2 linked regions of the Cohaesibacter gelatinilyticus genome follow. The protein of the gene in region 2 interacts with the protein of the main gene of each other region in a pairwise test. Links are inferred from orthologs where the notes say so. Each region holds a gene or a part of one and is shown on either strand. Other genes may lie near its edges.

Region 1 (12,179 bases), 590 kb from region 2 along the record:
ATTGGAAATGGCTTTGCCCAGACTATTGGAAAAATGTCTGGAGCGTGGTTGGAAGTCTTTTGTACAGGTTGGAACTCCTGAGCGCCTCAAGGGACTGGATGCACAGCTTTGGACCTTTCGGGATGACAGTTTTTTGGCTCATGGTCTCGCCGGGCAGGATCACGAGGATAAACAACCGATTTTGATGTCTTCACACCCTTTACCCGCCGCCAATGGAGCCCAGGTCCGTTTCTTTGTCGATGGTGCATTGCCCAATACCGATCTTTCCCTATTGGAGGGGCTGGAGCGGGCCATCTTGATGTTTGATGATCAGGACGAGGTGACAAAACAAGCATCTCGATCTTGTTGGAAAGAGCTGAAAGAAAAGGATTTTTCTGTCAGTTATTGGAAGCAAACCGGCGGTGGTGGCTGGGAGAAGCTGGGTTAAGAAACCTCTTGTTATCGTGATCTTCGTGAACTTGTTGCCTTTTGACGGGAAACTACGTATTTTCCGCTGGTTTTTTAAAGAGTGCAGCTTTCTGCGCTTTTCTTTTGGCGGCAGAAGGTGTTGGGTCGATGGTCATTTTCAAGAGAGTTTTGGTTGCTTTGACTATTGTGGTGATTGGTGTATGGGCCTTTAATAGTCCACTCATGCGCTCAAGCTTTCCAGAAGCACAGAAGCGACTGATCGCTCATCGCGGGGTGCACCAAACCTTTCCCACGAAAGGTATCACCAATGAAACCTGCACTGCTCGGCTGATTGATCAGCCCAGTCACGAGCTGATTGAGAATACATTGCCGTCCATGAAGGCGGCGTTTGAGGCTGGGGCTGATATCGTTGAGTTGGATATTCATCTGACCATCGATGACAAATGGGCTGTCTATCACGACTGGACGCTGGATTGTCGTAGCGACGGGCAGGGGCCAGTGCGTGATGCCACAATGAAATTCCTGAAAACTCTCGATATTGGCTATGGTTATAGCGCGGATGATGGCAAGACATTTCCACTTCGTGGCAAATATGTCGGTGCCATGCCTGAGTTGGTAGAAGTATTTGCGGCCTTTCCTGACAAAAAGTTTCTGATCAATTTCAAAAGCAATGATGCGGATGAGGGTAAAGCCTTTGCGCAATTCCTGACGTCAAACCCGAATTATAAGAAACAGATCTGGGCGGTTTATGGTGGAGCCAAGCCAACCGCGACTGTTTTGGATGCACATTCTGATATGAAGGGATATACCAAACAAAGTGTGAAAGCTTGCTTGAAATCTTATGCAGCATTGGGATGGAGTGGCCATATTCCGGATATTTGTCATAATCGGATTTTGGCGGTTCCTAGCAATTATGCCCGCTGGATGTGGGGCTGGCCGGGGCTGTTCCATCAGCGTATGAAGGAAGCTGGAAGCGAGCTTATTCTGTTAGGTGATTACAGCAGTAGCAACACAGGCAGTCGTGGATTGGATGATCTGGCCACTATCGAAGCAGTACCTGCGCAGATTGGTGGCTATATCTGGACCAACAAGATTGAAGTTGTCGGTCCCGAGTTCAAAAAGTGATGCTTCACTTTGGTTTGGAATATTCTACCAGATCCCAAAGGTTGCCATAGAGATCTTCAAAAACGGCGACAGTTCCATAGTCAGCTTCCAGAGGTGGACGGATGAAGGTGATGTCACGGCTTTTGTAAAGCTCGTAGTCTCGCCAGAAGTCATCTGTTTCCAGAAAGAGGAAGACCCGACCACCGGCCTGATCACCGACATATTTTGCCTGATGGTCATTGCTGGCCCGGGCAAGAAGTAGAGACGTCGGACTGTCACCCTTTGGCCGGACCACCACCCATCTTTTGTCCTGCTCCGGCTGATAGGTGTCATCAATCAGCTCAAAGCCAAGCTTTTGAGTATAGAATTCAATCGCTTCGTCATAGTCTCGCACCACAATGGCGATCAGGGACATGGACTGGGACATGGTTTCTCCGCTCAATTCATGGGTTTTAGGCTAAGCTTCGAGTTCCTCTGACATTTCAAGCCATTTCTCCTCGATCTTGTCGAGCAGATCGGCCAGATCGCTGCGGTCTTTGGAAAGCTTGACGCCTTTTTCGGGAAACTTGGCATAAAGATCGGGATCGGCCAGCTTCTCGTCCATCTTGGCCAAACGCTCGCGGATCTTATCCATATCGCGCTCGGCTGCCTGGATTTTGCGACGCAGTGGGGCCTGTTCCTTGCGCTTTTCGGCAGAGGAGCGACGTTTCTCCGCCGCCAGATTGGCTTCACCGTTGGCTGCTTTTTCCTTGGCGGTGCTATCCGGGCTATTACGGCTGGCAAGCAACAGGCGGCGATAATCTTCCAGATCGCCATCATAGCTTTTGCAGGTGCCATCATGCACAAGCCACAGACGATCGACACAGGCCTCGATCAGGTGCCGATCATGGGAGATGAGCAGTACCGCGCCTTCATAATCATTGATGGCATGGACCAAGGCTTCGCGGCTGTCGATATCCAGATGGTTTGTCGGCTCATCGAGGATCAGGAGATGCGGCCCTTCAAAGGTGGCAAGACCCAGAAGAAGTCGGGCTTTTTCACCACCAGACAGGCTCTTGGCCGGGATGTCCATCTTCTCGGTGCCAAGACCCATTTGGGCAACGCGTGCGCGGACCTTCGCTTCCGGAACATCCGGCATCAACGGACGCACATGCTCCACCGGGTTTTCATTCGGGCGGAGCTCATCCAGCTGATGTTGGGCGAAGAAAGCGATCTTGAGCTTGTTGGCCCGATTGATGATGCCATCATCAATTTTTAGTCGGTCCGAGATCAGCTTGGCAAAGGTGGATTTACCGTTGCCGTTGGCACCCAACAGGGCCAAGCGATCATCAGGATCAATGCGCAAATCAAGATTTCTGAGGATCGGCTTGTCTGGTTCATAACTAACAGACGCTTTTTCCAGTCGAATGATGGGTGGAGCTGCGCGCTTCTCAGGATTTGGGAAGGTGATCGGCTTGATATGATCTTCCACAACGGCAGCGATTGGCTTCATCCGTTCCAGTGCCTTGATGCGGCTCTGGGCTTGTTTGGCTTTGGTCGCCTTGGCCTTGAAGCGGGTGATGAAGCTTTCCAGATGCTTGCGCTGATCCAATTGTTTGGCACGCATCTTTTGCTGTAGTTCCAGCTTTTCTCGCCGGGTGCGTTCGAAATTGTCATAGCCGCCACGATAGGAAGTCAGTTTCAGCTGATCCAAATGAGCAATGTGATCGACGGCTTTATTGAGCAGGTCTCTATCATGGCTGATGATCATCACAGTATGCGGATAACGCCCGATATAGCTCTCCAACCATAACGTGCCTTCCAGATCGAGATAGTTGGTTGGTTCATCTAGAAGCAGCAGATCTGGCTCGGAAAAGAGAATGGCCGCCAGAGCCACGCGCATGCGCCAACCACCTGAGAAATCCTTGGTGGGACGGGCCTGTGCTGCTGCATCAAAACCAAGGCCATGAAGAATGGTTGCGGCGCGGCTTTCTGCTGAATGAGCACCGATATCAGCAAGGCGAAGCTGAATTTCTGCGATCCGGTTCGGGTCGGACGCTGTTTCGGCCTCTGCCAACAGTGAGCTGCGCTCAGCATCGGCTTTCAGCACGAATTCCAAAAGACTTTCGTCCGAGGCTGGGGCCTCCTGAGCCACCTGACCGACGCGTGCGCCTTTGCGGATGGAGGCAGAGCCACTTTCCGGGGCAATGTCACCTACCAGAAGCTTGAACAGGGTCGTTTTGCCGGTGCCATTGCGGCCAACCAGTCCAAATTTGGAGCCTTCGGGAACGACGAGCGTGGCATCTTCCAGCAAGGTGCGGCCAGCGATGCGATAGGTTAGATTGTTGATATGCAGCATAATGATTTGCTTGTGCCTGATTTGATGCGCGAAGGCAATGGGGATCGGATAAATGCAACTGCTCGAAGCGCATTTTTGTCCAATGGAAAAGAGTGTTTTGTCAGCTAATGACCGTTTGGTTTAGTTGACAGGGGGAGCGAGATTTTTCAGTCTTGGCGCAATTGATTTGCTGATCGGGGAGGGATCGAGATGACCATTCAGCTTTATGATTTGTGTGGGGCGTCCAAGGATTTGCGTTTTTCACCGGCCTGTTGGCGGACACGGATGGCTCTGGAACATAAAGGGCTGAATTACGAGACCGTGCCCACAATGTTCACGGATATCCCGTCTATTGCCGGTGGTGGCCAGCGGACGGTGCCGGTGATCGAAGATGGCGAGCAGATTGTTCGCGAATCCTATGATATTGCTGTTTATCTGGAGCGCACCTATCCTGATAAGCCGAGCCTCTTTGATGGTGAGGGTGGATTGCAGCTTTCACGTTTCATGCATTGGTGGACTGGAGCGACGGTTGATGCGGGCATCGTGAAACTGGTTCTGGCTGATATTCACTCCATTCTTGATCAGGCTGATCAGAGCTATTTCCGTGAGAGCCGTGAAAAGCGCTTTGGCAAGGCTTTGGAAGAGGTGCAAAATCAGTCTGATGAGACTTTGCAGGCATTCCGTGCCAGCTTGCTGCCTTTGAGATTGGCACTCAAGAAGCATGATTTCCTGGGTGGTGATGCACCCATCTATGCAGATTATTGTGTATTTGGCTCTTTTCAGTGGGCGCGGATGGTCTCTGACCTGACGCTATTGGAAGGTGATGATCCAGTGGCACAATGGTTCGAACGCTGTTTGGATCTGTTTGATGGATTGGGACGCAAAGCGAAGGGTTGAGGCTGGTTGCAGGCGTAGCTGTTGGGGAGGAATGCAGCCCTGTCATGAGCTTGTCATGCAATAGGGCTTGCTACTGGGCCAAGGGGCGGTTATATAGCGGCCAAATCTTTTGGCCCTTTGTCGTATTCCTCTGACAAACGGCTTTTTCTTTACAAGCTAAAATCGGGAATAGTTTTTATGGCTATCGAACGTACTTTCTCCATCATCAAGCCAGATGCAACCAAGCGTAACCTGACCGGTAAAATTGTTGCCAAATTCGAAGACGCTGGCCTGCGCATCGTTGCTTCCAAGCGCATCCGTATGAGCAAAGAACAGGCTGAAGGCTTCTACGCTGTTCATAGCGAGCGTCCTTTCTTTGGTGAGCTGGTTGAGTTCATGATGTCCGAGCCTGTCGTTGTTCAGGTTCTGGAAGGTGAAAATGCGATCGCCAAGAACCGTGAAGTCATGGGTGCTACCAACCCAGCAGAAGCTGCTGAAGGTACCATCCGTAAAGAGTTCGCTCTGTCCATCGGCGAAAACTCTGTTCACGGCTCAGACGCTCCTGAGACTGCTGCTGAAGAAATCAAATTCTTCTTCGCTGACGAAGAGATTGTTGGCTAATTGCCATTGATCATCTGATCATTGAAAAAGCCCCGCTCATTTGAGTGGGGCTTTTTTGTTGGGTGATTTTCTTGTCTAGCGGGTGGCTGCTGCCATGGCGATGCCAAAGCCCATGAAGGTGGCACCAATGGAGCGGCGCAAGATCTTGACCCGACGCGGACTGGTGATGAAAAGCCGAAAGCGACCGCTGAGCAATGCCACAGCAATATGGCTGACAAGGCAGGTTGCTGCATAGGTGCAGGAGAGAATTGAGCCTTCGACCAGAAGCTGAGACGGGCCGGTCAGAAAAGGCGGAATGATAGCCACCAGAACCGCCATTGCTTTGGGATTGGTAAGCGCAATGCCCACGCCAGTCAGAAACAGCTTGCTGGAATTTGGGATCTGATCGTCATCGTTGCTCTCAACCAGATTAGAGCGATCCCGCCAGGTCTTGATGCCGAGCCAGATCAGATAAAGGCCGCCGACAATCTTGAGGATGGTGAAGGCAAGGCCGGATGCCAGCATGATTGCACCAAGGCCAAAGGTTACCGCCATACCCAATATCGCGATGCCGATGGTATTGCCCAACGCTGACCACAGTGTGATGCGGCTGCCAAAGCGCAAGGAGTTGGACATGGTCAGCAACAGACCGGGGCCTGGACTGAAAGCAGGCAGAATGGACAGGGCGACAAAGATTAGCCAGGTGTCGAGTGACATGGAGCAATGTCCTTGGAACGATCGAAGAGTTGAACCGGAGTTCTTGGTGGGAAGTGCAAAGCCCGTACATCTGAAAACAGGTTGTGCTGAACTTTGCCTATCTCGTTCTTATAGACTGACCTGCTGATTTTCTCTAGTGGTTTGTTTTCAAAGAGGGGTATTCCAAGCTTCTGGCTAGTGTCGATGCATGCTCTTTGTTACAAGAGAGCAATCAATTACAGGACCTTGCCATGACAACCTATCCTTATTTTGCCAAATCGGCTTGCCCACATGATTGCCCTTCGACATGTGCTTTGGAGGTGGAAGTGGTTGCGCCGGATCGTATTGGTAAGGTGAAGGGGGCCCGTGACCAAGCGTATACTGCCGGGGTGGTTTGCGCCAAGGTTGCCCGTTATGCAGAGCGAGCCCATAGCGAAGAACGCCTGACCAAACCCTTGCGCCGTGTTGGCCCAAAGGGTGGGGGGCAGTGGCAAGAAATCAGTTGGGATGAGGCATTGGATGAAGTGGCTTCAAAATTCCTGTCAGCAGAAGAGTATTATGGTTCGGAGAGTATCTGGCCCTATTTCTTTGCCGGGACCATGGGATTGGTTCAACGGGATGGGATAGAGCGGCTGCGTCATGTCAAACGCTATAGTGGGCAATATTCTACCATATGCGTCAATACTGCATGGCCGGGCTATCTCGCTGGAACCGGACGTCTGGCTGGACCGGATCCACGGGAGATGGCGCTGAGTGATTGTGTGGTGATATGGGGTACTAATCCTGTTCATACGCAAGTCAATGTCATGACACATGCGGTCAAAGCCCGTAAAAACCGTGATGCCAAGATCGTTGTGATCGATATTTATAAGACGGCTTCCATGGAGCAAGCCGATCTTGGGTTGGTGTTGAAGCCTGGAACCGATGGTGCCTTGGCATGTGCTGTGATGCATTGTTTGTTTAGGGATCGAAAGGCGGATCGGGACTATCTAGCAGCTAATACGGATTGTCCGAATGAGCTGGAAATGCATCTTGCCAGTCGTACGCCTGAATGGGCCGCTGAAATTACCGGGTTGAGTGTAGAAGAGATCGAAGCCTTTGCTTCTCTCTTGGCTGAACGCCCTCGGAGTTACTTTCGTCTTGGCTATGGTTTTAGTCGCCAACGCAATGGGGCGGTAAACATGCATGCCGCGAGCTGCATTGCAGCTGTATTGGGAAGTTGGAAATATGAAGGGGGGGGAGCATTTCACAGCAACAGCGGTCTTTACAAAACCAATACCTCGCTCCTGGAAGCTACGGACAAGAGACATCCATCCATTCGCAAGCTGGACCAGTCCCAGATCGGGCGTGTGCTGAGCGGTGATACAGAAGCGTTACAGGGCGGGGCACCTGTCAAGGCGATGCTGATCCAAAATACAAACCCATTGTCGGTGGCACCGGAGCAGGACCTGGTAAGAGCCGGCTTTGAGCGAGAGGATCTTTTTGTCTGCGTGCATGAACAATTCATGACCGAGACCGCAGAGATGGCTGATATCGTTCTTCCTGCAACCATGTTTACCGAGCATGATGATGTCTATAAGGGTGGTGGCCATCAATATTGGTCGTTTGGACCAAAGCTTGTTGAGGCCCCCGGCGAATGTCGCCCGAACCATTGGGTGATTTGTGAACTGGCTAAACGGCTAGGGGCAGAGCATTCTGGCTTTGCGATGGATGAGAAAGACCATATTACCGCAATATTAAAGGATGGAGGCCAAACATCTTTGAATGAGCTGGAAGAAAAAGGGTGGGTTGACGTCCAATCTGATTTCAAAACTGCTCATTATGAAGATGGCTTTGCATGGCCAGATGGCAAATTTCGCTTCAGGCCGAAATGGAAAGAGGTTCGATTCTCTCATAACGGCAAGATGGGGCCTTTCGATGATTTGCCTTCCTTGCCTGATCATTGGGATGTGATTGAAAAGGCGGATGGGGCCCATCCATTCCGATTGGCGACATCTCCTGCGCGATCCTTTCTGAACTCAACCTTTTCCGATGTATTGAGCTCTCGCAAAAAAGAAGGTGCTCCAAGCCTAAAAATACATTCGCAAGATATGGCTGAGCTTTCCTTGGAAGAAGGAGAAGAGGTGAGGATTGGGAATGAACGCGGAGAGACCTACTTGCCGGTTGAAGCTTTTGATGGTCTTTGTCGTGGTGTAGTGATTGCAGAAGGGATTTGGCGAAACAAGGATCACAAGGAGGGGAGAGGGATCAATAGCCTCACCTCAGCTGATCAGGTGGCGCCTTTCGGTGGCGTTGCCTTTCATGACAACAAGGTGTGGATCAAAAAGCAAAAATAAGATGCTTTCTGCTTTGCCATTCTGGATGGAATCATTAGATTGACTTCCAAGACTTAACTATGTGCCCAATAGGCGAGATGAATGGGCAGGTAGTCAGGAGCCAACAAAAATTAAGGGGCATCCCGTATGGCGGGGATGAGGTTATATATGAATTTGTTCAAAACAATGATTGTGGCTATTGTGGCCGGATTTGCTTTTGCTGGTGTTGGTGTGTCTTCCGCCAATGCAGAAGATCTGACCAAGGGTCTGTTTCAGGCGCGTGTGTTGGATTATTGCCTGTATGACCAATGGGCGAAGCGTAAAGAAAAAGATGGCATTCTGAAGGAGTGCCGTTGTGCGTCCAAGGCTTATGTTGCAGGCCTTGATAAAGAGACTTTGGGTAAGCATCTGAAATCTGGCAGCCTGAGCTATAATGATAAGAAAGCTGTATTGGGCGCACATGCCAAATGTCGTAAATAATGAGCTTCAATATATTCCTGAAGTAACGAAAAGGCAGCTTAATGAGCTGCCTTTTTTGATGTCAGTGTTTGGGAGCGCGCGTAGACCATGCAAGGTGACATGGTCTAACTCTTTGCTGGAGAGAAGCTTTTACTTTTGATTGTGAAACCAATCAAAAGAGACCCGTTTTAAAAGATCATCTGCTGCTCTTCGGTGGCGCACAGGTTGTTGCCATCATCCTTGATACGGACGCGCATTCCATCGACAAGCACTTTGTCGCCTGCCACCAAGGCCACGGCGCGCGGATAGATTTTGTGCTCGGCCTTCAGGATACGGCCTGCCAGACTATCGGCTGTGTCATCATTTAACACTGGCACGGCAGCTTGGCAGATGATTGGGCCGCTATCCATATCCGCCCGCACGAAATGCACGCTACATCCAGCCAGACGGCAGCCGGTATCAATGGCACGTTGATGCGTATTCAGTCCCTTGAAGCTTGGCAGGAGCGATGGGTGGATGTTGATCATCTTGTCGGTCCATTTGCCGACAAACTCCGCCGTCAAGATACGCATGAAGCCAGCCAGAACCACCAGCTCGATCTTGTGCTCTTCCAGTTTCTTCTGGATTTGCGCATCAAAAGCCGAACGATCGCCCTTGTAGTTGCGATGATCAACCACTTCGGTGGCGATGCCATGGTCTGCAGCAGTTTCCAGGCCCTTTGCATCAGGCTTATTGGCCAGCACCAGCGCAATATCAGCCGGGTAGTTACTGGCCTTTGCAGCATCCAGAATGGCAGTCATGTTGCTGCCGCGCCCTGAAATCAGAATTGCCACGCGCTTCTTTGGGCTTGCCATCAGATCAGGCTCCGAACTCGATCATGGTGTCATAGATCACAGCGTCGCCATCGCGAGATTTCAACTCGCCCAAACGCACGGCATTTTCACCACTTGCTTCAAAAGCCTTGATGGCATCACCGGCTTTGTCAGCTTCAACCACGACAATCATGCCAATGCCGCAATTGAAGGTGCGGAGCATTTCCTTGGTTTCGACACCGCCGAGCTTTTGTAGCCAGCCAAAGACAGCGGGAGGAGTGATTTGTGCCAGATCCAGATGAGCTGCCAGATCGTCAGGCAGCACGCGCGGGATATTCTCCGGGAAACCGCCACCTGTGATATGGGCGAGGGCTTTGATGGCACCAGTCTCGCGCATCACTTTCAGAATTTGCTGAACATAGATGCGGGTCGGTTCCAGCAACGCTTCACCGATGGATTTGCCATCTTCGAATGGAGCAGCATCTTTAAAGCCAAGACCGTTGGCTTCCAGAATGCGGCGCACTAGCGAGAAGCCATTGGAATGGACACCGGAAGATGCAAGGCCGATCAAGACATCACCTTCCTTGATTTCACGGGGTAGCAGGGTGCCGCGTTCAGCCGCGCCAACAGAGAAACCGGCCAGATCATAATCCTGATCGGCATACATGCCCGGCATTTCCGCAGTCTCGCCACCGATCAGTGCGCAATTGGCTTGTTTGCAGCCGTCGGCAATACCTTTGATCACATCTGTTGCGGCTTCTACATCCAGTTTGCCGGTTGCGAAATAGTCGAGGAAGAAGAGTGGCTCTGCTCCTTGTACCACAAGATCGTTGACGCACATGGCAACCAGATCGATGCCGACAGTGTCATGCTTGTCGGTCTCAATGGCGATTTTAAGTTTGGTGCCAACACCATCATTGGCCGCGACGAGAATAGGGTCTTTGAAACCAGCGCTCTTGAGATCAAACAGGCCGCCAAAGCCGCCAATATCGGTGTCAGAACCCGGGCGGGTTGTGGACTTGACGATAGGCTTGATGGCTTGAACCAGTGCATTGCCCGCATCTATGTCTACGCCAGCCTGGGCATAGGTCAGTGTGTTGGGCTTGTTTGATGCATTCTTCTCAGACATTGCTGACCTCTTGGTGCAAAATATCACGGGGCAGGGGTCGGCTTATATTGCCTCCCGCCGTTGAGCCTGAGACACACGAAATTAGTCGCAAATGCAAGCCCTCTTTGGAAAAAGCCGCAAAAGGGGGATGATTGAAGCAAAAAGCACTTGGAAATTCCTCCATTTGTGACCAAATAAGGTGGAATCGCCAACAAATTGTGACCATTGAATGGTATATGGTTACATGGGTTGGCTATGGTTCTATACAGATCAAATTTGGTGCCGATATTGCCGCAAAATCAAATTTGATGAATCTCTAGAGGCTTCGTGTCGTTTGACAATACCTAATATCATTACCATAGCGCGTTTGTTTCTGGTTCCCCTGATTGTCTGGCTTCTGGTCGATGGGCGTTTCATGAGCGCTTTCTGGATTTTTTTGGCTGCCGGTCTTTCTGATGCTGTTGATGGCATCATCGCCCGGAAATTCAATATGCAGTCTGAATTGGGCGCGCATTTGGATCCATTGGCGGACAAAGCCTTGCTGGTGTCAATCTATGTGACCATGGGCTTCATGCTGGAAATACCGGCCTGGATCGTGATTGCGGTGGTCAGTCGTGATTTTCTGATCATAGGAGCTGTGATTCTGTCCTGGGTGATGGGACAGCCGGTGGAGATGAAGCCGCTGGTTATTTCCAAGGCCAATACGACTTTTCAGATCATTTTCGCCGGCATCATATTGGCAGATTTGGCTGGCGTGGCAGAACTCTCGACCGAGCGCATGATACTCGGTTATATCGTGGCTACCTTGACGCTTTTGTCTGCAGGGGCCTATTTGCTATCATGGCTTACTCATATGGGACAGTCAGATTCGACGTTGAATTGATTGGTTGATCCAACTGGAACTTGTTTCAAGATTCTACCGAACGTTCGGGTATCAAGAGGAGTAGGTCTGGTGACCTTGCAAAAGCAGTTTACTTTCTGGTTTATCGCTCTACTGGCTTTGTGCCTGTGTCTTTTTTTGTTGCGCGGAATCTTGTTGCCGTTTGTTGCCGGTATGGCCCTTGCCTATCTGCTGGATCCCATAGCTGATGCTTTTGAGCGACTGGGCATGAGTAGAATGCTTTCAACGGTGACAATTCTGATTCTGTTTCTTTTGATTTTCATGCTGGCAATTGTGATTATAGTGCCGGTACTTGCACATCAGATGTCTGGTTTTGCCGAGAATTTGCCGGGCTATATTGCCAAGTTGCAGGACTTTGTTTCCAGGCAAGGTGCAAGTATTCTACCGCGTTTCCTGAATGAATTGGATGCAGCTGCCGTTCAGGCCAATATCAAGGATCTTGTCTCGCAAGGGGCAAGCTGGATTGGTGCGCTTATTCAGTCGATCTGGAATGGCGGACAGGCTTTGCTGGATATTGTTGCACTGATGGTCATTACACCAGTCGTTGCCTTCTATCTGCTGTATGATTGGGATCGTATGATTG
Region 2 (12,206 bases):
TGACTGGTTTGGCCAGACTACTGATGATGGGGCAGAAATTTGCATTGGGCGTCGATAAGAGATCAGTCACCGGGAGTTGGTCTTTTGACACCAATCCGCTGACATCAGATGGTCCACGCTATGACCGCAATCGACTATTTCTGGAAGCTTATCCCGAAAAAGGCATCGCCGGACCAACTTTTCAATGGGTCCATGAAGCCTGTAAAGCAATGAGTAATCTGCAATCGAGCGACTTTCAGTCTGCCGTCCACACACCAACCCTCATGATGCCTGTCGGCTTTGATCAAATCGTCAGCTCCAAAGCTACTGCAATCCTGGCGCAAACCATGCGCTGTGGTCACGCTATTACCATTGCAGGCAGCCGTCACGAAATTCTCATGGAAAAAAACATCTATCGGGAGCAGTTTTGGGCTGCCTTTGACGCCTTCATCCCAGGCTCCAAAGATGATTGAGATAACCAATATTTGAAAAAGCCGCGCCTGTCCAAAGGACTGGCATAAACCTTAGCCTGAGGTCAACATCTCAAGAACCTGCTCATGCAAATCCTTGTCTCCACTGGCAACCACCTGACCACCATCAAAGGCTGAACCACCCTGCCAATTGGTTACAATCCCACCAGCCCCTTCCACAACGGGAATGAGCGGAGCAATATCAACCGGCTTCAAAGCGGTTTCAATCACGATATCAGCCATACCGAGTGCAACCATGCAATATGCATAGCAGTCGACACCATAACGAGGCAATCGACAGGCTGCTTCCACTTTGTCATAGGCTGCACGCTCTTGCTCATTGAACAGAGTGGGTGTGGTGGTAAACAAGGTCGCATCAGACAGGCTGGCACAAGAACGGCTTTCAATGGCACGTTTCCCATCTGGGCCGACGTAAAAGCTCTGTTTGCCATCGCCAAAATAACGTTCAGAAGTAAAAGGTTGGCTCATCATCCCCATATGAGTCCCATCCATATGACGATAGCCGATCAAGGTTCCCCAAACTGGTAGACCGGAAATAAAAGCGCGGGTTCCATCAATGGGATCCAGCACCCAAAGACCGTCAGCATCCAGACGTTCAGACTCAAATTCCTCGCCGAGAATGCCATCTTCGGGAAAAGTCCCCGCAATCATTTCGCGCATTCGGCGCTCGGCCTCACGATCTGCTTCCGTCACGGGATCAAAGTCATCCTGCTCCTTGTTTTCAATGACAATGGAACGGCGGAAAAAAGGTAGAACAGTCTCTCCCGCAATATCGGCGAGAGAGTGAAAAAAGGACTGATCCGGCTTGATTGTGACGGACATGAGCTATCCTGAAAGTTGGGGCGATTGGGCGCTTGAAAGAGTTCGCACCTTTCCCGCCTTTTAGACAGTTTTCAGCACAAGAGCAAATTTCTTTCGTGTCGATCTCAATTTAGAGCGTATTCCCGAAAAGCTGAAGCACTTTTTGGATAAGAACTCGCATCGAAACAAAGAGCGAAACCACTACTCGCGTTTCAACGATTGCAAGAAGTGCTTCAAGTGATCACGATTGAGAAACAGTCTCTATCGACCCTCAATTATTGACTTTTTACAGGCCAGGAGAAATCATCCACCCGCAGATCAGGCACGCCAGCTCCGGGATTTCCCAGCTCTTTATTCTGATTATTGATAACAATCTTGTCACCCGGTGCAATCAGCTTTGTCGCATCCACTGGCGGTTGGCGAACCACGAAGATACCACGCCGATCTCCTCGTCCTTCCTTGAGAGCAGCCTCGTCATCGGATGATAGAAAGTCAGGTAGTGCCGCTTCATCAACGGATTGGGACAAAGCTCGAATCACCAGCTTTTCGACAAAGAAGGCCAATTTTCGCCGTCCTGCTGCAGTAAATCGAATACCCGTTTTATGACGCAAATTCTTATCCTGACCAGACAGATCAGGTCCACGGCGCACATAGTCACCATCTTCATTGGAGAAGGCATCCCAGATATCAATGAAACGCTCGTCTCGTTCAATCAGGCGAGATCGTATGATATCATTGAGATAATTCAGCTCGATTGTCAGCTTGGCACTTTTTACCGGAGGCAAGCCAACCCAGTAAACAGGCTTTTCCTTATTCTGCAGACTTATACGCACGGCATCAATACGCTTGGCATAGAGACCTTCCCAACCAGGCTCTTGAAACGCAATGGCCTCACGCACCACTTCACCTTCTTCATTCTTCACAGCAGGAAATTTTCCCCGATCATTCAAACCAACCATAACCACTGCGAAGGTAAAGGGCTTACTCTCGATTAATGGAGTCAGATCCGCTAATGGGTTCCTCGTGGCACGATGCAACAAGCCCGTATTCCGTACACTATGAATATCCACCTTCACATCAGGTGTCTTTGCAAATGCATCTCGCAAACCAAAAGCGATATCTTGCGAGAACTCATCACCAAAGACCGCAATAACCGCAGCATCGGGATCCTTGGGAACAGTTTTGACTGCTGGAGGTGTAGTAGAACGAGATTTTTTCGTTCCCCCCCTCTTCTTCTGTTTTTGCGCAGATGGTTTTTTCTTCTTGCTCCCAATCCCGAACAAACGCTGAAAGAAATTTTGAGCAACGATTATTCTACCGTCATCTGTACCAACGCGCGGACCCGATGATGAGGAAAGGTCAATCGAAGATGAAGACGAAGACTTGGATACAAAATCATCTGACTTGGGCGCAGCCAGCGCAACAGCACTGACTAACAGCGACATGGCAACACCCAATGTCACTCCCCGGCCCGCACGGCGCGCCAAGTTTTTTCGGCCCATAACAGTCATCGCTTCAATTATCCACTCTCAGAACAGGCAACCGCACCTATAACACACTATCGTGCGCGCAAAGCCTGTAGCAAGGCCCCGGACGCGAATCCATCCGGTACCAATCCACGGCGCTTCTGCCAATGGCGAATAGCAGATTTTGACTTTGAACCCAAGCGACCATCTATGCCGCCTGTATCATATCCGGCCCGATTGAGAAGAGTTTGCACTTCTTTTCGCTCGGACCGCGTCAGAACCCTGTCTGACCGTGGCCAAGCCTGAACAAACGTACCACCACCACGAATACGATCCGCCAGATGCCCAACTCCCAGAGCATAAGATGTCGCATTGTTATAACGCTTGATCATGGCAAAATTCTTGAGGATCAGGAAAGCGGGACCTTTATAACCTGCAGGCAAAATCAACTGCGCCATATCGGTAGGGCGCGGGAATGTCTTGCCATGAACACGAGAAACTCCCATGCGTTGCCAATCAGCAAGGCTCTTTGTGATCTTGCCATTGGCCAGCTCAAACGAGAAACTGCGTGGCAGCTGAACTTCGTAACCCCACGTCTTGCCAGTTTGCCAGCCCGCTGTCGCCAGCAAATTGGCCGTCGACGCCAGAGCATCAGGAATGGAATTCCAGATATCACGTCGTCCATCACCATCAAAATCAGCAGCTTTGGCCAGATAAGTCGTCGGGATGAATTGGGTATGCCCCATGGCCCCGGCCCACGATCCCATCATCTGCGATGGTTTCACATCACCGTTCTGCAAAATTTTCAAAGCAGCAATCAATTGGGTCTTGCCAAATTTGGAACGCCTGCGATCCGCATATCCAAGCATGGCCAAAGATTGGATTGTCGGCTTGATCAATTTCTTGTTCTTAAAAATAGCACCATACGCACTTTCCATGCCCCAGATAGCCAACAAAATATGTTGATCCACCCCATACCGAGCCTCAAGTTGGCGGAGCAGATTCGCATATTTCTGCTTCATCTTACGGCCATTCTTGATGCGTGTCGCACTGGCAGCACTATCTAGATAGGACCAGATCGGCTTGACAAATTCCGGTTGATTGGTCGCCCTGCGGATCACGGAGGGGTCATATTTGGCACCAGCAAAGGCTGCATTATAGGTCGCTGCAGTAATACCATTCGCCTGCGCGGTTGGCCAAAAATTGCGGACCCAACGGTCAAAACCCTGGGCATTCTGTCCAAATGCCGCAGTGGATCCCATAAAAAGGGTCATTGCCAACAATGCGGGTTTGGCAACACCGCAAGATCGGCCCAATTTGCCCAAAACTTTCAAAAAGCCACGCCGCATATCTGTTCCTCATCAATAACACAAAGGCACCCAACCTCTTCTTGCCAATCAAATATGGAACAAGTTAGGAAATCATTTACTTTAATCCGATTTTTGCCAGTTTAGCGCTCCTCTATTACCGCAAATTGACTGTTCACTCGGCCTTTATTAAAACCTTGCATATATCCTGCACGAAATGTCTACGTCTGTGGGAGGCGTGGATTCCGATATTAAACGAGATTTCCGGACATACGGACAAATCTCTTGCTGGATGTCAAAAAAATGACAAACACCAGCAATAAAAAAATGAGCCAGTCCGCTGGAGTAATCAGCAGCGGATGGTAAGAAATGGGGATCACAATGGCACAACGCATTCGCAAAGCTGTTTTTCCGGTTGCAGGTCTTGGTACACGTTTTCTGCCAGCAACCAAAGCCATGCCAAAAGAAATGCTGACGATCGTCGACAGACCGGTTATCCAATATGTAGTGGATGAAGCAAAGAAAGCGGGTATTGAGCATTTCATTTTTGTTACAGGCCGCAACAAGGCGGTGATCGAAGACCATTTCGATGTTCAGGTAGAGTTGGAACAAACACTGATTCAGCGCCAAAAACTCGATGTTCTGGAAGAATTGCGTCAGGATCTTCCCAAAGCTGGTCGCACCAGTTTTACACGCCAGCAACAGCCATTGGGGCTGGGACACGCTGTTCAATGCGCACGTGATCTCGTCGGCAATGAACCATTTGCTCTGTTGTTGCCAGACATGATCATGAAATCTCCAACTGGCTGTCTGTCAGACATGATGGAAATCTATCACAAGCGCCAGGGCAATGTTGTCGCACTGGAAGAAGTGCCAATGGAAGAGACCCATAAATATGGTGTGGTTAAAAAAGGTCCTCGTCAGAACGGCAGTGTCGAGATTGAGAGCATGATCGAAAAACCCGCTCCTGGCACAGCGCCTTCCAATCTGATCTTGTCTGGCCGCTACATCCTTCAACCCGAAATCTTTGACTATCTGGAAACGCAAACCCCTGGCAGCGGCGGTGAAATTCAGTTGACCGATGCGATGATCAAACTCAACAACGATCAGGAATTTTCCGGCCTTATTTTCAAGGGTACCACCTACGACTGCGGTTCCAAATCCGGCTTCCTCGAGGCCAACATTGCCTATGGTCTGGATAGAGAAGATCTGGCTCCGCAGATCATTGATCATCTGCGAGAACTGGTTACCAGCTATGATCTGAAACAGGCATCCTGATCTCATAGATTTCATTGGAATGTTCAAACAAAACGGGCACAAAAGCCCGTTTTTTTATGGCAACTGAAACCACAACAAAAAATGCCACCTTCTGGCAGCAACAGAAGATGGCATCCAAACCCGTCTCTTCAGACTATTCAAATCATCAGGAAATTACTCAACCAAACTGACGATATTGCCTGATGGGTCAATAAAATGCGCCAGAGATCCGCCCCAGAATTGACGTTCAGGTGGAGCAACGAATGGAACGCCACGTGATTTGAGCAATTTATAGATCTCCGGCAGATTATCCACTGCCAAAGACAAGCCGGTAAAACGACCAATGAGCGAGGATTGCGGACCTTCAGCATCCTCTTCCTCTATGATTACGAGCATTCCCGGCTCAAATCCGACAGCACCTTGTTCAGAGCGATCCCAAACCATGGGCCATTGCAAATTATTTGCGTAGAATTCTCGTGCGACAGCAAGATCTCGCACGAAAATTCGAAATGCGGTTACATGCATGACCGTCCCTTTTTGTCCCATTCATGCCAACTGGCAAATATTTCTCCAAGTTATTGCATGAATTTGGTAAGCCCATCCTTAATCAATCAAGGATAATACCATTCTGAGACCATAAAAGCACTTTTGCATGGGCTTCTTCAACACTCATCTGTCGATATTGCTTCAGAATTGCGATGCATTGGTTGCGAGATAAACGCAACTTCCACGGGCCACAACACAAAAGCTCGCTCACCAAACGATCTGAAAACCGCATGACCTTGAACAGGCACAAAACCTGTTCCCAATGCAGCGAAGACATCATCCGCGCGATAATCTTGTAGGAAATACCGGACATCAGGGCGATACCACATATCACATCAGCAAACTGATCATGTCCTGCATAGCGAAGAAGACTGGTTTCATTCAATCGGGATTTTTTCTCCAGATCCTTCGCCCGCACGGCAGATGCCTCGAATTTGTAGCGAGCCAGATACGGATCCAGTGAAAGATCCAGTTTGTCTGGCGGAATTCGGGCTTCCAAATCTCGCATGATCTCAGTCAAATTCAATTCTTGTGCCAATGGGCTAGTAGGATTTTTCACCAGTCGCAATTGATCATGTTGGGCCTGACGTTGTTTCAGGCTTTCCGCCATCTTCGCATCATTGGCCGCCATTTGCCGCAAGAACGCCATTCCTTTTTGAGAGATCTGCGCCCGACCATTCGCCGCCAACTGCATCAATACCGGTCCATGAGCATAGTGGATCAACAAATCGGTTACTTTCGCAGACAAATCCTTGCGACAGGAAATCGCCAACATATGATCGGCCCCGCGTTCATCGCTTACATCGAGCAAATCCTGATCACTCAAAACAGGAGATTTACGCAAAACCGGTCCGGCAACTCTGATAACATCGAACGCAAAGCGTCGCATCAGACCATAGGGAGCATTTTGCAACATACATAACTTGTTCGATGCAAAGGCACGTCCATCAACATCAACGACGTCTGCCAAACGCTGCAAAACAACATCATAAGTGTAAATCTGTTCATCGGTGCAGTGCTCGGAAGTCAGCGCAAACAAGCTCGATACATGACGAACCAGTTCGTCACTCTTCCCACGTCCGCTTTCACCGTCCAACAATTTCATATCGACCAATTCGGTCTTAAGTGCTGCATACATAGTTCTACCTCGGTAAATCCACGAGACCCACCAGCTTTTCAAGACAGGATAGATTGAGAATAAACGTCACATCTGTAGAATTGACTAAACACAACAGCCAGCTTTTATGATAATACCTTGAAAAGATAGCTAAAATTTACTTCAAACTTGAACAATCCACTCAGTCAGCAGGATATTAGATCATGCCCGTGCGCCCCGGAGAACTAGAGCTTGATGCCAATTGCCTGACCCAGGACGCCTGGCTCAGTTTCATTGGTCACATCGAAACACCTTTCCAAACCCGCGCAGATTGCCCTCGCAATGGCAGAAAAACCGATGAAATCGCTTATGTGCATGTGAAAGAAGAGTTCAGGCCAGCGCTGAAATCACTTGAGACCTGCAGCCATGTCATTGTTTTCTATTGGATGCACGAGGCCATGCGCACCCTCGTTCAACAGCGTCCGAAATTTGCCGAAAGTATCCATGGAACCTTCGCGTTGCGCTCTCCCAATAGACCAAATCCGATCTCAATTTCTGTTGTGGAATTGCTGGATGTTCTGCCGGATCGATTGAAAATTCGCTATATCGACTGCCTTGATGGCACACCGTTACTGGATATCAAACCTTATTTTCATCAGACGGATGCAATCCCACAAGCCGAAGTCGGGTGGCATGCATCTGAAGTGAAAGAAGAAGAAAAAATCAAAATCTGATATTTCCCAGAACAAAAAATTAGTAGCCTCATTTTTTATTAAATGAAGCTGATTTGGCTCTGTCAGGCTGAACGCATCTCCCCTATCCTGCCCATTCCACATGCTCAAAGAACAGACCATTGAGGTGAGAGATGGCTATCTCAGCAGAGACACCAAGCATCATATATCGCCGTTCCAAGGCTAACGATAGAGCAGCAGTATTCTCTCTCATATCAGCCTCTACCCGTGACTTGGCGCCGATCCCCTATTCACAAGAAGTTGTGGATAGCTGGATGCATGGCCGCACTATTGAAGACTATCGATCTGATTGTGAAGAAGGCCTCATCTGGATTGCCGAAATCGATGAACAAGCCATCGGGTTTTCCCATGGCGAGCCAGGTGAAGTGAAACGACTATTTGTCGATGCAGACTTCACAGGATATGGCGTTGGGGCAGCTCTCATGAAACTCGCACTTGAGGATGCCCGCTCCAACGGCACCCATGAAGTCATCATCGAGGCAACCCTCAACGCCGTACCATTTTATAAGAAGTGGGGATTTATCGAGATTGGAGATGGTATGTTTCCTGGTCGGGAAAATCTTCCTCCCATTAAAATCATAAGATTGAAAGCCAGTTTCTCTTGAGAAGTTGATTTCAGATCAAGCAGGTCACTCGCCTACCTTATTCAGGGACAGGTGGATGCCCCTCTGACTGCGATGCATCATCGCAAATCTCGTGCCAGGACGGTTTCTCCGAGACAAACTCGTGGAACTGGTTTCAAACGGCAAACTCACCATCCAGCGCATTGGCCCCGATTGGAAAGCTTTCATCGTCAGACAAAATTTCACCCAGCGATGTTCCACATTGCTTGCAAAAGCAGCGACCATATTTATAAGGCAGAGCCGGTTTGTAAAGTATCACATGCTCCTTACCACTTTGCCACTCCAGATCCTGCTTCTTGATAAAAACAATCCGAGAACAAATATATAGAAACAACCCAATAGACGCTCCACGTTTTAGAATCGCAACAAAAAACCCCACTCAAATGAGCGGGGCTTTTCCAAATCAAATTCTCAGATAAAATCTGAACTCAGCGACTGAAAGGCTTGTATTTCACACGCTTTGGATTGGCTGCATCCGGTCCTAGACGACGAATCTTGTCCTGTTCATAGTCCTCGAAGTTACCTTCGAACCATTCAACATGGCTATCACCTTCAAAGGCAAGAATATGCGTGGCCAGACGGTCAAGGAACATGCGATCATGGCTGATGACCACGGCACAACCTGCAAAATCCTCAAGAGCATCTTCAAGTGCTGCAAGAGTTTCGGTATCCAGATCGTTGGTGGGCTCATCGAGCAGCAACACGTTGGCGCCAGATTTCAAAATCTTGGCCAGATGCACACGGTTCCGCTGACCACCAGACAGGGAACCAACCTTCTGTTGCTGATCACCGCCTTTGAAATTGAAGGCAGAGCAATAAGCACGGCTATTCATCTCACGCTTGCCCAGCTTGATGATGTCATCCCCTTCGGAAATTTCTTCCCAAACATTCTTGTTGCCATCCAGAGCATCACGAGACTGATCAACAAAGCCCAACTGCACAGTTGAACCAAGCGTCACATTTCCCTCATCAGGCTGCTCATCGCCTGTCAGCATCTTGAACAGGGTGGATTTCCCAACACCGTTTGGACCGATCACTCCGACAATGCCACCTGGTGGCAGGTTGAAATCCAACCCATCAATCAGCATCCGATCACCAAAGCCCTTTTTGAGGCCTTCAACCTTGATGACCACATCACCAAGACGTTCGCCAGCTGGAATGATGATCTGAGCGGTTCCAGGCGCACGTTCTTCATTGCGCTTGAGCAACTCGTCATAAGACTTGATACGAGCCTTGGATTTGGTTTGACGTGCTTTGGGGCTTGCCGCCATCCACTCTTTCTCACGAGCAAGCGCACGCTGACGAGAGGCCTCTTCGCGGCCTTCCTGGGCCATACGCTTGGCCTTGGCATCAAGGTAGGCAGAATAGTTGCCTTCATAAGGAATGCCTGAACCACGATCAAGCTCAAGAATCCAGCCGGTAACATTGTCGAGGAAATAGCGATCGTGGGTAATGATCAAGACAGAGCCTTTGAATTCACGCAGATGCTTCTCAAGCCAATGAACGGTCTCAGCGTCCAAATGGTTGGTCGGCTCATCAAGCAGCAACAAATCAGGCTCAGCCAACAGCAATTTGCAAAGCGCCACGCGGCGCTTCTCACCACCAGAGAGAACGGAGACATCAGCATCAGATGGAGGGCAACGCAGAGCGTCCATTGCCATCTCAACCTGGCTCTCCAAATCCCAAAGATTTTGAGAATCGATGATATCCTGAAGCTTCGCACCTTCTTCGGCGGTTTCATCAGAGTAATTCATCATCAATTCGTTATAGCGATCCAGAATGGCCTGCTTCTCAGCAACCCCTTCCATCACATTGCCCAGCACATCCTTGCTCTCATCAAGAACAGGCTCCTGCGGCAAATAACCTATTTTTGCGCCCTCCGCGGCCCAAGCTTCACCGGTAAATTCGTTATCCAGCCCGGCCATGATACGCAGGATGGTGGATTTACCAGCGCCGTTAGGGCCGAGAATGCCGATTTTTGCATCCGGGTAGAAAGACAGGTGGATATTATCCAACACCTTCTTGCCACCGGTATAGGTCTTGGACAGACCATGCATGTGATAAATAAACTGTCTTGCCATGAAATTGCCGTCACTCATGTAAAAGTGGAAAATCGCGTTTGGCCCGTTTTATTGAAAGCGAAGGCCCTGTTCAATCCCTTTGTTGTCTGCAGACAAGCACGACAACAGAATTTGCCCTATTTTACAGCAAAACAGGCTCTGACAGGCAGGCCCAATCGATGGGTTCTCGATTTTTACTGATGAGAAACTCATTCGCGCGACCAAAGCAACCGGACCCAAGAAACGCTTCGAAATCCGATCCAGCCTTTCGCGCACCCAACGGACTGGGGTGAGATGTACGGATCACGAGATGACGGCTTTCATCGACATCCTTTGTCAAAGCGTGGCTATGCTTGCCCCATGAGAGAAAACAAACGGGCTCTGATTTCTCATTGATCAGATCAAGCACGGCTCGGGTAAATCCCTCCCAACCTTTCTTCGCATGGCTTGCGGCCTCACCCTGCCTAACCGTCAGAACAGAGTTCAACATCAAGACGCCTTGCTCCGCCCAGCCACGCAGATCACCATGGTTGGGTTTGAGCAAACCACAATCCTCAGCAAGCTCCTTATAGATGTTGTTCAGAGAGCGCGGTGGCTTCACACCCGGTGCCACCGAAAATGATAGGCCCATGGCATGAGGGATTGCATCCTCCAGACCCGGATAAGGGTCTTGACCCGTTATGACGACCTTCACGTCTTTCAGGGATGTCATGCGCAGGGCATTCAGCCTTTGGCCTGCAACAGGGAGGATTTGCGCATTTTGCTCCTCTATATTCAGAAAATCCTGAAGCTTGGCAAGCGTATCATACTGATCGCTTAAAGCCTCATTCCAATCACCGCACTGCGCCAATTCCTGCCTCAGATCCGCCATTGACCTCGTCCTCACATCATATGGTATGCACCACACAAACCTGAGCATGAGGCCAAAGTCAAAGCTTCAAAGCAATTAGTCAGCCATATCGAACAACAAAATGTCGCTTGGCTCATTTGCTTTTATGACGAGTTTACTTTCATCAATGATCGCAGCCCCATCTCCTTGCCCAAGATCCACGCCATTCAAACGAACAGATCCTTGGGCTATTTGAAGCCAAGCCTTCCGGCCACTCACCAACTCATGAATGACTTCAACGCCTTCATCCAGCACACTGGCGTAGAGCGACACATCCTGATGAATATCCAAGGATCCATCTCGTGCGTCGGGAGAGGCAATCAATGCCAATCTGTTCTTGCGTTGATCGCCAAAATGCCGGTCTTCATATCCGGGTTGCAAACCAATCTCGGATGGTTCAATCCAGATCTGTAACAAATGGGTTTGGTTATCTTGAAGGTGATTGAACTCACTGTGACGAATGCCTCGCCCTGCCCTCATTCTTTGCACATCACCTGGCCGCAAGACAGATCCGGAACCAAGACTATCCTTATGCTCCAATGCGCCTTCCAGAATATAAGTGATGATCTCCATATTCTTGTGCCCGTGGGTATCAAAACCAGCTGAAGCCGCAATCCGATCTTCGTTGATCACGCGCAGGGAACCAAAGCCCATGTGCTTGGGATCCCAATATTCTCCAAATGAAAAACTGTGCTTTGCCTGAAGCCAGCCAAAATCTGCCATACCACGATCTTGAGACAACCGAACATCAATCATGATTTTTCTCCAATCTCTACAGACCCGCATACATTGAGCGAAAGGTCTGGACATTTCTGTTGTCTTAAAAATAATATGATGCAAAACAGGCAACAAGTGGAGACAATTCGACAATATATGTTCAATATTTGACACGAATTTTGAAAACAATAGGACAACGATCGAATGGATAAGCTGGTTAAG

What was found.
Region 1: the proteins of ung (region 2) and ndk interact in binary tests that used the Escherichia coli proteins (3 or more experiments, as listed by UniProt). The link is inferred for Cohaesibacter gelatinilyticus from one-to-one orthologs.

Annotation. Positions count from the first base shown.
Region 1 is NZ_OBEL01000001.1:1,600,480-1,612,658, reverse strand. The notes cover bases 3,821-6,614. They hold ndk (nucleoside-diphosphate kinase), read left to right. Parts: upstream 3,821-4,903; coding sequence 4,904-5,326; downstream 5,327-6,614. Other genes in these bases: CRO57_RS07110 (molybdopterin-dependent oxidoreductase), read left to right, coding at 6,253-6,614; CRO57_RS07115 (LysE family translocator), read right to left, coding at 5,402-6,022; CRO57_RS07125 (glutathione S-transferase family protein), read left to right, coding at 4,040-4,726; CRO57_RS07130 (ATP-binding cassette domain-containing protein), read right to left, coding at 3,821-3,850. In the rest of the region: CRO57_RS07145 (DNA polymerase III subunit chi), read left to right, coding at 1-427; CRO57_RS07140 (glycerophosphodiester phosphodiesterase family protein), read left to right, coding at 556-1,533; CRO57_RS07135 (VOC family protein), read right to left, coding at 1,538-1,939; more of CRO57_RS07130, read right to left, coding at 1,970-3,820; more of CRO57_RS07110, read left to right, coding at 6,615-8,337; CRO57_RS07105 (hypothetical protein), read left to right, coding at 8,485-8,796; purN (phosphoribosylglycinamide formyltransferase), read right to left, coding at 8,964-9,629; purM (phosphoribosylformylglycinamidine cyclo-ligase), read right to left, coding at 9,634-10,716; CRO57_RS07090 (CDP-alcohol phosphatidyltransferase family protein), read left to right, coding at 11,030-11,578; CRO57_RS07085 (AI-2E family transporter), read left to right, coding at 11,648-12,179. UniProt on the Escherichia coli protein: Major role in the synthesis of nucleoside triphosphates other than ATP. The ATP gamma phosphate is transferred to the NDP beta phosphate via a ping-pong mechanism, using a phosphorylated active-site intermediate.
Region 2 is NZ_OBEL01000001.1:2,183,555-2,195,760, forward strand. The notes cover bases 9,386-12,206. They hold ung (uracil-DNA glycosylase), read right to left. Parts: upstream 11,250-12,206; coding sequence 10,521-11,249; downstream 9,386-10,520. Other genes in these bases: ettA (energy-dependent translational throttle protein EttA), read right to left, coding at 9,386-10,399; CRO57_RS09980 (pirin family protein), read right to left, coding at 11,325-12,023; CRO57_RS09985 (LysR family transcriptional regulator), read left to right, coding at 12,189-12,206. Also shown: CRO57_RS09920 (alpha/beta fold hydrolase), read left to right, coding at 1-452; hisN (histidinol-phosphatase), read right to left, coding at 504-1,292; CRO57_RS09930 (SGNH/GDSL hydrolase family protein), read right to left, coding at 1,547-2,782; CRO57_RS09935 (lytic murein transglycosylase), read right to left, coding at 2,830-4,086; UTP--glucose-1-phosphate uridylyltransferase GalU, read left to right, coding at 4,426-5,322; CRO57_RS09945 (VOC family protein), read right to left, coding at 5,476-5,826; CRO57_RS09950 (DUF2336 domain-containing protein), read right to left, coding at 5,909-6,985; tsaA (tRNA (N6-threonylcarbamoyladenosine(37)-N6)-methyltransferase TrmO), read left to right, coding at 7,168-7,677; CRO57_RS09960 (GNAT family N-acetyltransferase), read left to right, coding at 7,809-8,300; more of ettA, read right to left, coding at 8,747-9,385. UniProt on the Escherichia coli protein: Excises uracil residues from the DNA which can arise as a result of misincorporation of dUMP residues by DNA polymerase or due to deamination of cytosine.